Linked DNA regions of Funiculus sociatus GB2-C1. The protein of the gene in region 2 binds, or shares a complex with, the protein of the main gene of each other region. Links are inferred from orthologs where the notes say so. Each region holds a gene or a part of one and is shown on either strand. Other genes may lie near its edges.

The links. The genes of interacting proteins can lie anywhere in the genome.
Region 1: the proteins of prmC (region 2) and prfA are in contact, whole or in part, in a crystal structure (PDB 2B3T), measured with the Escherichia coli proteins. The link is inferred for Funiculus sociatus GB2-C1 from one-to-one orthologs.

The regions. Positions count from the first base shown.
Region 1 is NZ_JAMPKJ010000033.1:27,031-31,803, forward strand. What follows is about bases 57-2,995. They hold prfA (peptide chain release factor 1), read left to right. Parts: upstream 57-946; coding sequence 947-2,044; downstream 2,045-2,995. Other genes in these bases: rpsI (30S ribosomal protein S9), read left to right, coding at 57-463; rpmE (50S ribosomal protein L31), read left to right, coding at 598-852; NDI42_RS16310 (hypothetical protein), read right to left, coding at 2,098-2,535; NDI42_RS16315 (helix-turn-helix transcriptional regulator), read left to right, coding at 2,779-2,995. In the rest of the region: rplM (50S ribosomal protein L13), read left to right, coding at 1-50; more of rpsI, read left to right, coding at 50-56; more of NDI42_RS16315, read left to right, coding at 2,996-3,126; NDI42_RS16320 (hypothetical protein), read left to right, coding at 3,138-3,401; NDI42_RS16325 (hypothetical protein), read left to right, coding at 3,648-4,130; NDI42_RS16330 (ABC-F family ATP-binding cassette domain-containing protein), read left to right, coding at 4,543-4,773. UniProt on the Escherichia coli protein: Peptide chain release factor 1 directs the termination of translation in response to the peptide chain termination codons UAG and UAA.
Region 2 is NZ_JAMPKJ010000009.1:58,229-64,563, forward strand. Bases 2,895-5,829 are described here. They hold prmC (peptide chain release factor N(5)-glutamine methyltransferase), read left to right. Parts: upstream 2,895-3,870; coding sequence 3,871-4,788; downstream 4,789-5,829. Other genes in these bases: NDI42_RS06685 (Tic22 family protein), read left to right, coding at 3,022-3,867; NDI42_RS06695 (L-threonylcarbamoyladenylate synthase), read left to right, coding at 5,009-5,608; NDI42_RS06700 (sensor histidine kinase), read left to right, coding at 5,708-5,829. In the rest of the region: NDI42_RS06670 (hypothetical protein), read right to left, coding at 1-640; NDI42_RS06675 (GNAT family N-acetyltransferase), read left to right, coding at 1,406-1,933; more of NDI42_RS06700, read left to right, coding at 5,830-6,335. UniProt on the Escherichia coli protein: Methylates the class 1 translation termination release factors RF1/PrfA and RF2/PrfB on the glutamine residue of the universally conserved GGQ motif, i.e. on 'Gln-235' in RF1 and on 'Gln-252' in RF2.

The DNA.
Region 1 (4,773 bases), on a different replicon or contig from region 2:
CACAAAAACCCCAGGAAGTCAAGATTAATACAATCCCAGGAGAAAATTAATGCAAGCAACAGAACAAAGTGGTCGCGTTATGTACTGGGGAACTGGTCGCCGCAAATCTTCCGTGGCGAGAGTTCGCCTGGTACCTGGTAGCGGTCAGATGATTGTTAATGACCGCCCTGGCGACAACTACTTCAACTACAATTCAGCTTACCTCTCAGCAGCCAAAGCTCCCCTGGAAACTCTGGGACTGGAAAATGAGTATGACATTCTGGTGAAAGCTCACGGTGGTGGCTTAACTGGTCAATCAGACTCGATTCGGTTGGGAGTCGCAAGAGCTTTGTGTCAGCTCGATCCAGACAACCGTCAGCCTTTGAAAAGCGAAGGCTACTTAACCCGCGATCCCCGCGCCAAAGAGCGGAAGAAATACGGCTTGCACAAAGCTCGTAAAGCTCCGCAGTACTCTAAGCGATAAGAATAAAGGCGAGAGGCTTTTGGGTTGCCCGAAGCGTCTTGTCCTTTGCCTAAAAAGGCTTTGGGTGACTGCCCAGATTTGAAAGCTACAATAAACATAGGCAATGAAAATTGTCGAGGAGCAGACAAGTAATTATGGCAAAACAAGGAATTCATCCGGAGTGGTATCCGGAAGCTAAAGTGTACTGCAACGGGGAATTAGTGATGACCGTTGGTTCCACTAAGCCAGAACTTCACGTTGATGTTTGGTCTGGCAACCACCCGTTTTACACTGGTACGCAGAAAATTATTGACACGGAAGGACGGGTTGAGCGCTTCCTGCGGAAATACGGGATGCTGGAAGGGGATCAATCTCAAGCTGGTGATGCTGGCTCCAACAATAAAAAATAGCGGGGTTGCTATGCTCGGTAGCACGACCCGCCTATGGGGTCGAAGTTATTGATGTTAAGCAACAAAGCTGTTTTTATGGAGCGATCGCAGACCAATGGCTGAAACATACCTGCTGGAGAAACTAAAATCCGTTGAGCAAACCTTTAATGAGTTGACCCGCCGACTGGCAGATCCAGATATTGCCAACAACCCAAACGAGTATCAACGAGTCGCGAAGGCTCGTTCGTCCTTGGAGGAAACTGTCAACACCTACGAAACGTGGAAGGCGACGGGGCAAGATTTGGGGGGCGCAAAACAGGTACTCAAGGAATCTGCCAGCGATCCAGAGTTCCAGGAAATGGCAGCCCTGGAAGTAAAGGAATTAGAGCAAAAACTAGAACAACTGGAAACGCGCCTCAAAATTTTGCTTTTGCCCAGCGATCCCAATGATGACAAAAACATCATGCTGGAAATTCGCGCTGGTACTGGCGGAGATGAGGCGAGTATTTGGGCTGGTGATTTGGTGCGGATGTACTCGCGCTATGCTGAGACCCAAAACTGGAAAGTTAGCTTGCTCAGTGAGTCACTAGCAGAGATGGGCGGCTTTAAAGAGGCAATTCTGGAAATCAAGGGCGACGATGTTTACAGCCAGCTGAAGTATGAAGCTGGTGTACATCGGGTGCAGCGCGTACCTCTGACGGAGGCGGGCGGACGAGTTCACACCTCAACCGCAACCGTGGCCGTAATGCCAGAGGTGGATGATGTGGAGATCCACATTGACCCGAAGGATATTGAACTCAAAACCGCTCGTTCTGGTGGTGCGGGTGGTCAAAACGTCAACAAGGTGGAAACCGCTGTTGACCTGATCCACAAACCAACAGGAATTCGGATTTTCTGTACTGAAGAGAGAAGTCAGCTGCAAAACAAAGAGCGGGCGATGCAAATCCTCCGCGCCAAGCTTTACGAAATAAAGCTGCACGAACAACAGGAAGCTGTTACTTCCATGCGTCGCTCTCAGGTAGGCACTGGCTCTCGCTCAGAAAAAATCCGCACCTACAATTACAAAGATAACCGGGTGACAGACCATCGCCTGAATCAGAATTACAGCCTCAATCCAGTTCTCGAAGGCGATCTGGAAGGTATTATTCAGGCTTGTATCTCTCAAGATCAGCAGGAGCGTTTGGCAGAGCTAGCTGCTTCTACTGCTAACTAAAATAAAGCTTCATGTATAGCAATTCCCCAGCTGCATTTAAACGGCTGGGTTTTTTATTTAACAGCTTCTTTGGCAAAGCGCTCCGCTACCGCCAACCGAGTAATCTGGTCTAGCAGCGCATCCCAAATTGCATCCGCCATCTCAGGAAGGTAGTTAAACCGCTGTATATCGTACTGGACAACCTCTTCCAGATTCGCTAATACTTCCAAGTTCTTGCAACTTAAAATCTCCGCGATCGCTTCCGTCTGCCAACGTCCAAACAACCGATAACTGAAAAAAGAACTGCACTTTTGACCTTGCTCGTTCAGGAATACCACAATCACCTGATGACGTTTTGGATACACCTTGACAATTCGCTCTAGAGGCATCAAAAGCGCGTCGGCTGCGTCTAGGCGGGAAATCTGCCATCGCTTAGGTTTGAGCCATCCTGAGGCTGTGAGGCTAAGAGGCGATCGCCTCTTACCAGTCTTTCTGCTGAGTCTGTTGCTCATTGTTAGCCACCGCTGATTTTTTGATGTTTTCTCAAAAATTTACCTGCTGTGCTACCTTACAAAGCCAAGCTGTTTCCAGTTCAAACCAGTCAGGTTATTTTTTTGATGACCTTTAAAAGTAGACTTAGCTTTCTTTAAGTATACTTTTAATATAGTTTTTTCAAAGCAGACTTGTCAAGCTATAAGTTTAGATGTAATGAATGACAACTAAACTTGTAGATGCGGTTGAGTAGCTGTCTAGGCGTGAACATCGAAAGTAGAGAAAAACTGATTGAAATCATTAAACTAGCTCGTGGATCGATGAGTCAGCGAGCGTTCGGCAAGCTTTTAGGAGTTTCTGCTACCGCTGTTCAGTATTGGGAAAAGGGGGTGACAGTTCCCGATATGGAAAATTTGGCTCAGATCGCAAAGAGAGCAGGTTACACCTTGGAGGAGATCCTCAGCTGTTTGGAGGGGAAGCCAGTGTCAGAATCCTCAGATTTGAATCAGATTTTGAGACAAATTAAATATATGCCTCTGACTCAGGTGGCGATGATCGTTCAAGCCGCAGCGGAGAGGTTTGCTACTGCGGCTGAATCTTCAGGTAGCTGAAGCCGATCTGGTTGTTGCGTGTTGCGTGTGCGCTCGCTCCTGAAGTTAGCAAGGGCAATATTTTGCCGCAAGCGGAAGCGATCGCACTCGAAGACCAAGAAAAAGTTAAATCAGCTCTTTTGCGGCGGCCCTACCAAATGCTGGCGGCGAAAACCAGCAAGCAAAAGAGCTTATCAATTGGTTTGGCCTTCTACGCCACTATCCCTAGCCTGAAATTCTGGCAAAATTGGTTAAGAACGGTTATGGGCTGGACTCCTGCTACAAAGCTGGGATAATTCTCGCCATTACCTAAAAAACAACTGATTATCTCGCCTAACTTTCTTGGCAGCCAGAAAAGTTTGACTAATGCTTTTCAAAAATATTATTTTATTGTAGTTTATTTCTATTAAAAATATAAAATAGATAATTAATGTATTATAAAACAATATTCTCAGCACATAAAATGTATAAATTTTAAAGTTTCAGTCCTAATGATTTGCCCGAAAAGCTTGTAAAGGTAGCTGTCGTCAGGAGGTGCTAAAATGCCGCAAAATAATCAATCTGTAAACTGGAAGTTTGACGCCAACGATGCTTATTCTCCGATTTACTACAAAGAGACAGTAGTCGGATTTGTAAAGCCAGACTATGCAAGTAAAATTATTGAATTTCTCAATGATAATGAAAGATTACGCAAAGCATTTAAAATGGCTTGTTTTGACTTAATACTTGAGTCCGGGGGTGACACAAATAAAGTCAATGAGTTGATGAAAAAATACATAGAAAGCACCGAACGCCCCCAGAATGGAACGGGAGCGATCGCTTACCTCCTGCGCGACAGACAAGAAGCACTAGACATAAGTGATAAAGAGTTTGTTCGCTTCTGCGATTCTTATAGATTGTCGTGGAGAGAACTGAAAGAAATTTATGCTGGGAAAGAAGTTAGTGATAGCCAGCTAGGAGCGATCGCCAGAATCGTAGGTAAATCGATTGAGGAATTAATTGAAGTCCGGGATGGACACGATTAAGAAACAAAGCGCGCTTGTTTTAAGATAGCCTCCCAAAACTCAAAAAAAAGTAACTGTAGGTTGGGTTAAAATAATGAAAATCAAAGCTATAAAGGCAATTGTTGGGTTTCATTATTTTGCACGGGCGCAACCTACAATTATTCTGATTCTTCCAAAGTCGGTATCGGCGTGAGCGAGGCAAAAACAGCCTGAGTGCATAAACGTGAAATGCTCCCAAGCAATAACGTTACCCTACCGCCCCTACCCTTAGATTCTTGAATCTGCCTTGTGTAGGGTTGCCAGCACTCAATTTACAATTAAATTTTGTTAAGATTAACTCGACCAAGTGGTACCGCCTGACAGATAAATCTGTGACTGCACCCTCGTCCGGCGCTCTCATTTGCCCTGCTGCTATATTTTTTGGAGACTATTGATGCTGCGACTCGAACATATCAGTAAAATATACCCCACAGGCGAAATCCTCAAAGATGTCAACTGGGAAGTCAAAGCGGGCGATCGCATTGGCTTAGTCGGCGTTAACGGTGCAGGCAAATCCACCCAACTCAAGATTATAGCGGGAGAGACAGAACCCACAAGCGGGGAAATCATTCGTCCTGCCAGCTTGCACATCGCCTACCTGACACAAGAATTTGAGGTAGATCCC
Region 2 (6,335 bases):
CCAATAAGTAGAGAATCAAGCGGGTTCGCCCCCGCCAGACTAGCAAGTTGGCATTGACCACCAATAAATCCTCTTGCCAGATAGCGTACATCACCTTATAAAACAAACCAGGCTGGTTGTCTGCTTCAATTAACAGCGCTGGCAGATGGAATACAGGATCTACATAAAATTCCGTTTCCACCTGTTCTAAACCAGCGTCTAGGTTAAATTCCACGGCCAGCATCTCTTCTACTTCAAAACGCCCAGCCAAAGCCTCCCGAATGGCGCGGCAGACATTTTCTGAAGTTTTGTCTGTCAGTGCTTTGCTACCACGAGACACCACAAGTTTGATAAAAACTAGCATGGGCGGGGATATCTGACCGTACAGACTGAGACTGTGGATAGTCAGCCCATAGGCAGCCAGAACCCCAAAAATATCACTTAGTAGAAAAGATTGGTTACGGTAAGCAAAATGCAAGGCACTTTTATTACCTTCAGGTTTCAGCTCAATTACAGCTCTCCTAGTTTTGTAGAGCCGATAGGCGAGTCTAAGATTTTGTAGCTGGATCTCACTGCTGACAAACTGCTCGTAAAACTGAGGAAACGCTCGATTAAAGCGCTTCAGGAGTTCCATTGTCGATGATTTTAAACCCGCTGCCATAGATGGGGGTCAAGACTCGCTTGCCAGATTAAAAGCATTTTGGGACATAGAGCCAAGTCCCTTTCACCAAAGAACCTTCTCTTCTGGTTAATCTCTCACAAATCCTAAAAAAATTACCTACGCGATACCCGCTTCCGGTAAAGTTTCCTAAGTTGGTGCCAATAGCCGTTACGGGTTTTGTTCTAAAACTCCTCAAGGTGAAGTAACTAAACAGTAGTATCATTAGAAGCTGCCCGTACATAATTTTCTTTTTTAAGCCTACTACTTAAGTCATGAGGAACTGGTGCCTTCTGCCCTTCCAACAACAGAGGTAGGTTAGGATTTAGAGAAAAGCTGCGGAGTGTGAACCCTCAAGACCCCAGTCTAACTAAAGTCTTGCCTGATTGCGCTGTACTTGCTCCAACACCGCAAGCGATGTGGATAAGCAACGCTTGTAGTGGGTTAAAAGACAGGGCAATTGTGTTATCATCTATTTCGTGATGTTTGGCTCAGATTCGCAGCAATAAGAGGTATCTCAGATACTGAAACTATCTCACTATCAAAAAGTGTACGCGATTCTGGCAATATCAATTGATTTATTAGATTGCTTCGTTACTCTCATTCGTACATGGGCATTAATACCTGTGAAGATGGGGTGATTGGCGCTAGAAGTTAAGCTTCTTTCAGCGTTAACTGGGATCAGTAAATCAGCAAGTCTCATCTGTAAGGTGGGAATTCTACCGATCGGTAGGAACAGGAAAATATAAATACCTTAGCCACACCTGCATGGGTTTTTGGAAAAGCTTGTTTAGCGGTTCTGACAGCAGCACCGCGTCGAAGATGACGCCTGGTGAAGGTTATGCTATGGAAGGTGCAGGCGATCGCACAGGCAATGGTTCTCGCATCTTTTTTAGCACTGAGCGTGACATTGACCTGTATGAACTGGAAGAACTCTGCGATGCGGTTGGCTGGTCGCGGCGACCGTTACGCAAGGTAAAGAAAGCTATTGAACACAGTTTCCTCGTAGTTTCAATGTGGGACGTGCGGGGAACTCAGCGACGGCTAGTTGGCTTTGCTCGTGCCACTTCTGACCATGCCTTCAATGCCACTATCTGGGATGTGGTAGTTCACCCAGATTTCCAAGGCAAGGGGCTGGGTAAGGCATTAATGAAGTACGCTATCAAGAAACTTCGCAGCGAAGATATAAGTAACATTACTCTATTCGCTGATCCTCAAGTTGTGGATTTTTACCGGGGAATAAATTTTATTGCAGACCCGGAAGGGATTAAAGGAATGTTTTGGTATCCAGATTAATTTGAAAATTGGTGAGCTAAAAGTCAGCAAGTACGCTATAATAAGCAAAGGTCGCTGGCGCAGTATTAGTACACAAACTAATGTACAAAATATTCAAAATGCGATCGCTCAATTTGAACGGGATGTAGCGCAGCTTGGTAGCGCGCCTGCTTTGGGAGCAGGATGCCGCAGGTTCAAATCCTGTCATCCCGATTAAAATAAAAACCCCAAAACCCTTGATTAGTCTGGGTTTTGGGGTTTTTATTTTAGGAGAGCCGGGTCAAAGGAGTAGTGGCGTTCTCTTAGGAGGAGTATTTTGTTAATCGTTCTGGTAGCACACTTGAGAAAAAGTCAACAAGTGCTAGAAAATGAGTATGCAAGCAAACTCAAGTAATAAAAGTACGGCGGTTGGCTCCGTAGTAGTTGATAGCACAACTGAAAAAATCGCTAGATGCTGCCTAATGAACCTCTCAGTAGCCTGTAAATTGGGTATCAAAAAGGAGCTATTAGCTAGTAACCGCATTCATTACCTTACAGGGATTACAAGCGCTAGAACACCTCAATACTGCGGACATTTAAACTTACAGACTCTTCTTAAATCCGGTCATCCTGATTCTTGGTAGTAAAAAGAATTAGCGCCTCAAGGCAACCGAAATCGGAGAGCTTTCTTATAATTTTGGTGTGTGGATTTCTCAGGATCTGAGCAGCTATGTAACAATCAGATGCTGCCGTGGGAAAAAAGCGGATAACCTAGCGAAGTAGGGGCTGGAACCGAGGCGAAGCTTAGATAGTCATTGTAATGTGACAATTGGCCGTCATGACACAGCACCACTACTTAGGGAATCCTATTTTCCAGTAGAAGGCATTGAGGATGAGAATATTAGCGATCGCTAATATTGTATTGACATTAGGTGTCAGGAAGTAGTATATGGGGGATTAAAGTATTCAAAAATGGCAGTCGCCACAAAACAGCAGAACAGATACAGTTTAGTTAGAAACAAAATTTGACCCGGATGAACGGGGGCTGCTTGAAAGAGGAAACATTTCGCCTGGTCTGGACTCTATTTGGTAAGACGAGGTATCCAAAGGAAAAATTTGAGGGAATTCTGATGAAATCATTAGTTCGTTTGGGCGCAACACTGGGTCTAGTTGGCGGTATCCTCCTGGGAGGACTACCCGCAATGGAAAATCTGCGGGCGATCGCATTGCCAGAAGATCAGGTCGTAAAAAAGCTAGCTGAAGTACCCGTATTTACGCTCACCAATGCTCAAGGTGACTTCGTGGTTCGCTCGATAAAGAACGAAAACCAGACTGTTTCACAGGTGGGCTTTTTTGTCAGCAAGCAGGATGCTCAAAAATTTCTCGACGACCGGCTGAAGAAGGAGAATCCTCAGCTGGCAAACACAATGAAGGTGGTTGCCGTGTCCTTGGCAGACTTTTACACGATGGCTCAAGCCAGTAAAAAGAAGCCAGATGGTACAGTTTTTACTCTAGTTCCCGCGCAGCAACAGGTTGAATTGGCAAGAACGCTGCTGACTCAGAGCGGCCAACAAGGGCAGCAATTTAATGGTATTCCCCTCTTTGTACCGAAGTTTAAGAAAGATAATAATTATCTGACTATTCCACTGGGCAATGAGCGGTTTATTCCTTTCTACTTTGACAAACAGCAAGCGATCGCTCTCATAGACCGTTTTAAGCAAGCTGTCCCTGCTGAAGCCGCTAACACTGAGATTCAGGTAGTGGATTTGCAAAGTGTTATTCAAACCTTGCTAACCAGCAATGATCCTGGTCTAAGCAAAATTGTCTTGTATCCATCGCAGGAGTCAATACAATTTATCCGCACCCTGCAACCCGCAGCTGGGCAGAATCAAGCTCAGCCAGCAAGACCTCAACAACAGCAGCCAGCAAGACCTCAACAACAACAGCCAGCAAGACCTCAACAACCCAGACGTTGAGATATGAACGACCCGCAGTCGCCAACAGTTTCAGGTGGGGAACTCTTGTCTTGGCGCAACTGGGCAAGAGATGCGGCTAAGTCTGCTGATGTTGACCCAACTGAAGTGGACTGGCTGCTTTTAGAAGTTGCCGATGTAAATCGGTTGGCGCTGCGGTTAGATTCTTTCCAAGGCAGAACCCAGATAAAGGTAAAGCTGCCGTTATCAGTGTTAACCGAGATGTGGCAACGGCGAATTTGCGATCGCTTGCCGATACAGTACATCGCTGGTGTTACACCTTGGCGTAATTTTTCTTTGGCGGTAACTCCGGCGGTGTTGATTCCCCGACCGGAGACAGAATATCTGATTGATTTGGCAGTTACTGCTGCTGAAAAAGGCCAAGTCACCCCAAGCTTAAAGCAAGGACACTGGGCAGATTTGGGAACAGGTAGTGGCGCGATCGCTCTTGGTTTAGCAGATGGGTTAAGACAGGCAACAATTCACGCCGTCGATTTTAGCCCTGAGGCTCTTGCGATCGCCCAATACAATGCTCTTAATCTGGGTTTTGCCACTCGGATTCATTTTTATCAAGGTTCCTGGTGGGACCCTTTACATGCCCTCAAAGGCAAACTCAGCGGCATGGTTTCCAACCCGCCGTACATTCCTAGCAGTCTGGTGCCTTCTCTACAACCGGAAGTGGCGAAGCACGAACCCCATCTCGCCCTTGATGGGGGCAAGGATGGGCTTGATTGCATTCGCCACTTGGTAAAGAAAGCACCCGAATACCTGCATCCGGGCGGTATTTGGCTAATTGAAATGATGGCGGGACAAGCCGATGCTGTTGTTCAATTGTTGCAAGAAGAAGGGCGTTACTGCGACATTTCAATTCATGCCGATTTCGCTGGAATTGAACGTTTTGCTCTTGCTTATATTAAAAATTAGGAATTTTCTTGAACTGCCTATTTTTATATGGTATATTTAACTTTATAATAAGATTTTAAGTAGTTTTCTTCATACTAGAAATATGTAAATCTTTCAAAAAAAAAGGACGGATTTCCATTATCTAAATATACCATAAAAGGCCTATAGCGAAAAATAAAAAGTTAATAATAGTAAGTTAATTTTAAAGCAGAAAATCAAGATAAATTCAATCCAAAATCGAATGGCACAAGTTTCAATCGATGCCCTGATAAAAGGCGCTCTTTCTGGGTGTTTGGTGAGCTTTCCCACAGATACAGTACCAGCATTGGCAGTACAGCCGGAACACTCAGAGCTAATTTTTGCGGCAAAACAGCGGAGTGGAGATAAACCGTTGATTTTGATGGGAGCAACGCCAGCAGATTTATGGACTTTTGTAACTGGAAGTGCGGCGGAATGGGAGATTTGGCAACAAGTTGCTTTGCAATATTGGCCGGGAGCGATAACGTTAGTATTGCCAGCTTCAGAGCGCGTCCCAAGAACCATGAACCCGACTGATCCCAGCACAATAGGAGTGAGAGTGCCAAATTGCGCGATCGCTCGTAAAATTCTGGCGCAAACTGGCCCCTTAGCAACTACTAGCGCCAATCGTTCTGGGGAGCCACCCCTCGAAACAATGACCGAAATCGAAGCGCAGTTTCCCGATGTCTTAACTCTACTACCCTCGGAATTAAAGACTGAAGAATTGGCGCTTGGCGTTCCTTCCACCGTTGCCAAATGGACAGACAGTAAATGGGAAATTTTGCGGCAAGGAGCAGTTAAATTGGAAGGAACTGGGAATTAAAGACCCTTGATTAGAGATATTTTCTGATGATTAATTTCTAATTCCCCCTACAGGGTAACTTTTACCCAACCCTCAAAATCTAAAAACCGATATATTTTTATGCCCCAAGACGCTAACTCAAACTTGGAAGCCATTTTAGAGGAACTCAAGCAAACCCAACTTGCTTGTAACATGGCAACAGAAATGGGCCAGTTTAAAGCGGGTTTTTTGGCGCGGACTTCTCATGAATTGCGATCGCCCTTGAACAGTTTAATCGGTCTACATCAGCTAATTTTGTCAGATTTGTGTGACTCTCCAGAGGAAGAACGAGAGTTCATAGCCCAAGCTCAAGGCTCTGCACTTAAACTGGTAAAACTTTTAGACGAAATTATTGCCGTTGCCAAAACCCAACATGGCACCAATCGGCTAGAAATTCAGCCTGTACAGATAGCTAATGTTTTTGAGCAAGTCTATAACTTTACGTACCTGCAAGCAGCTAATCGCAGCATTCGCTTGGAAGTATCGCCCCCCGATCCAGAAATTTACGTTTTGGCAGATCCGCGACGGTTACAACAAGTGGTGCTGAATTTAGTTGATAGCGCGATCGCTCGTATGGACGGAGGTAGCATTCGAGTTTCCGCTTCTCCCTCACCAGCATCTGATCATCTCCACATCTGGATTGACGTTCAAGGGGAGGTTCCCTCCCACCCTTGGAGCGAGCCTGTGGATTTGCTCAATACCGTGAAAA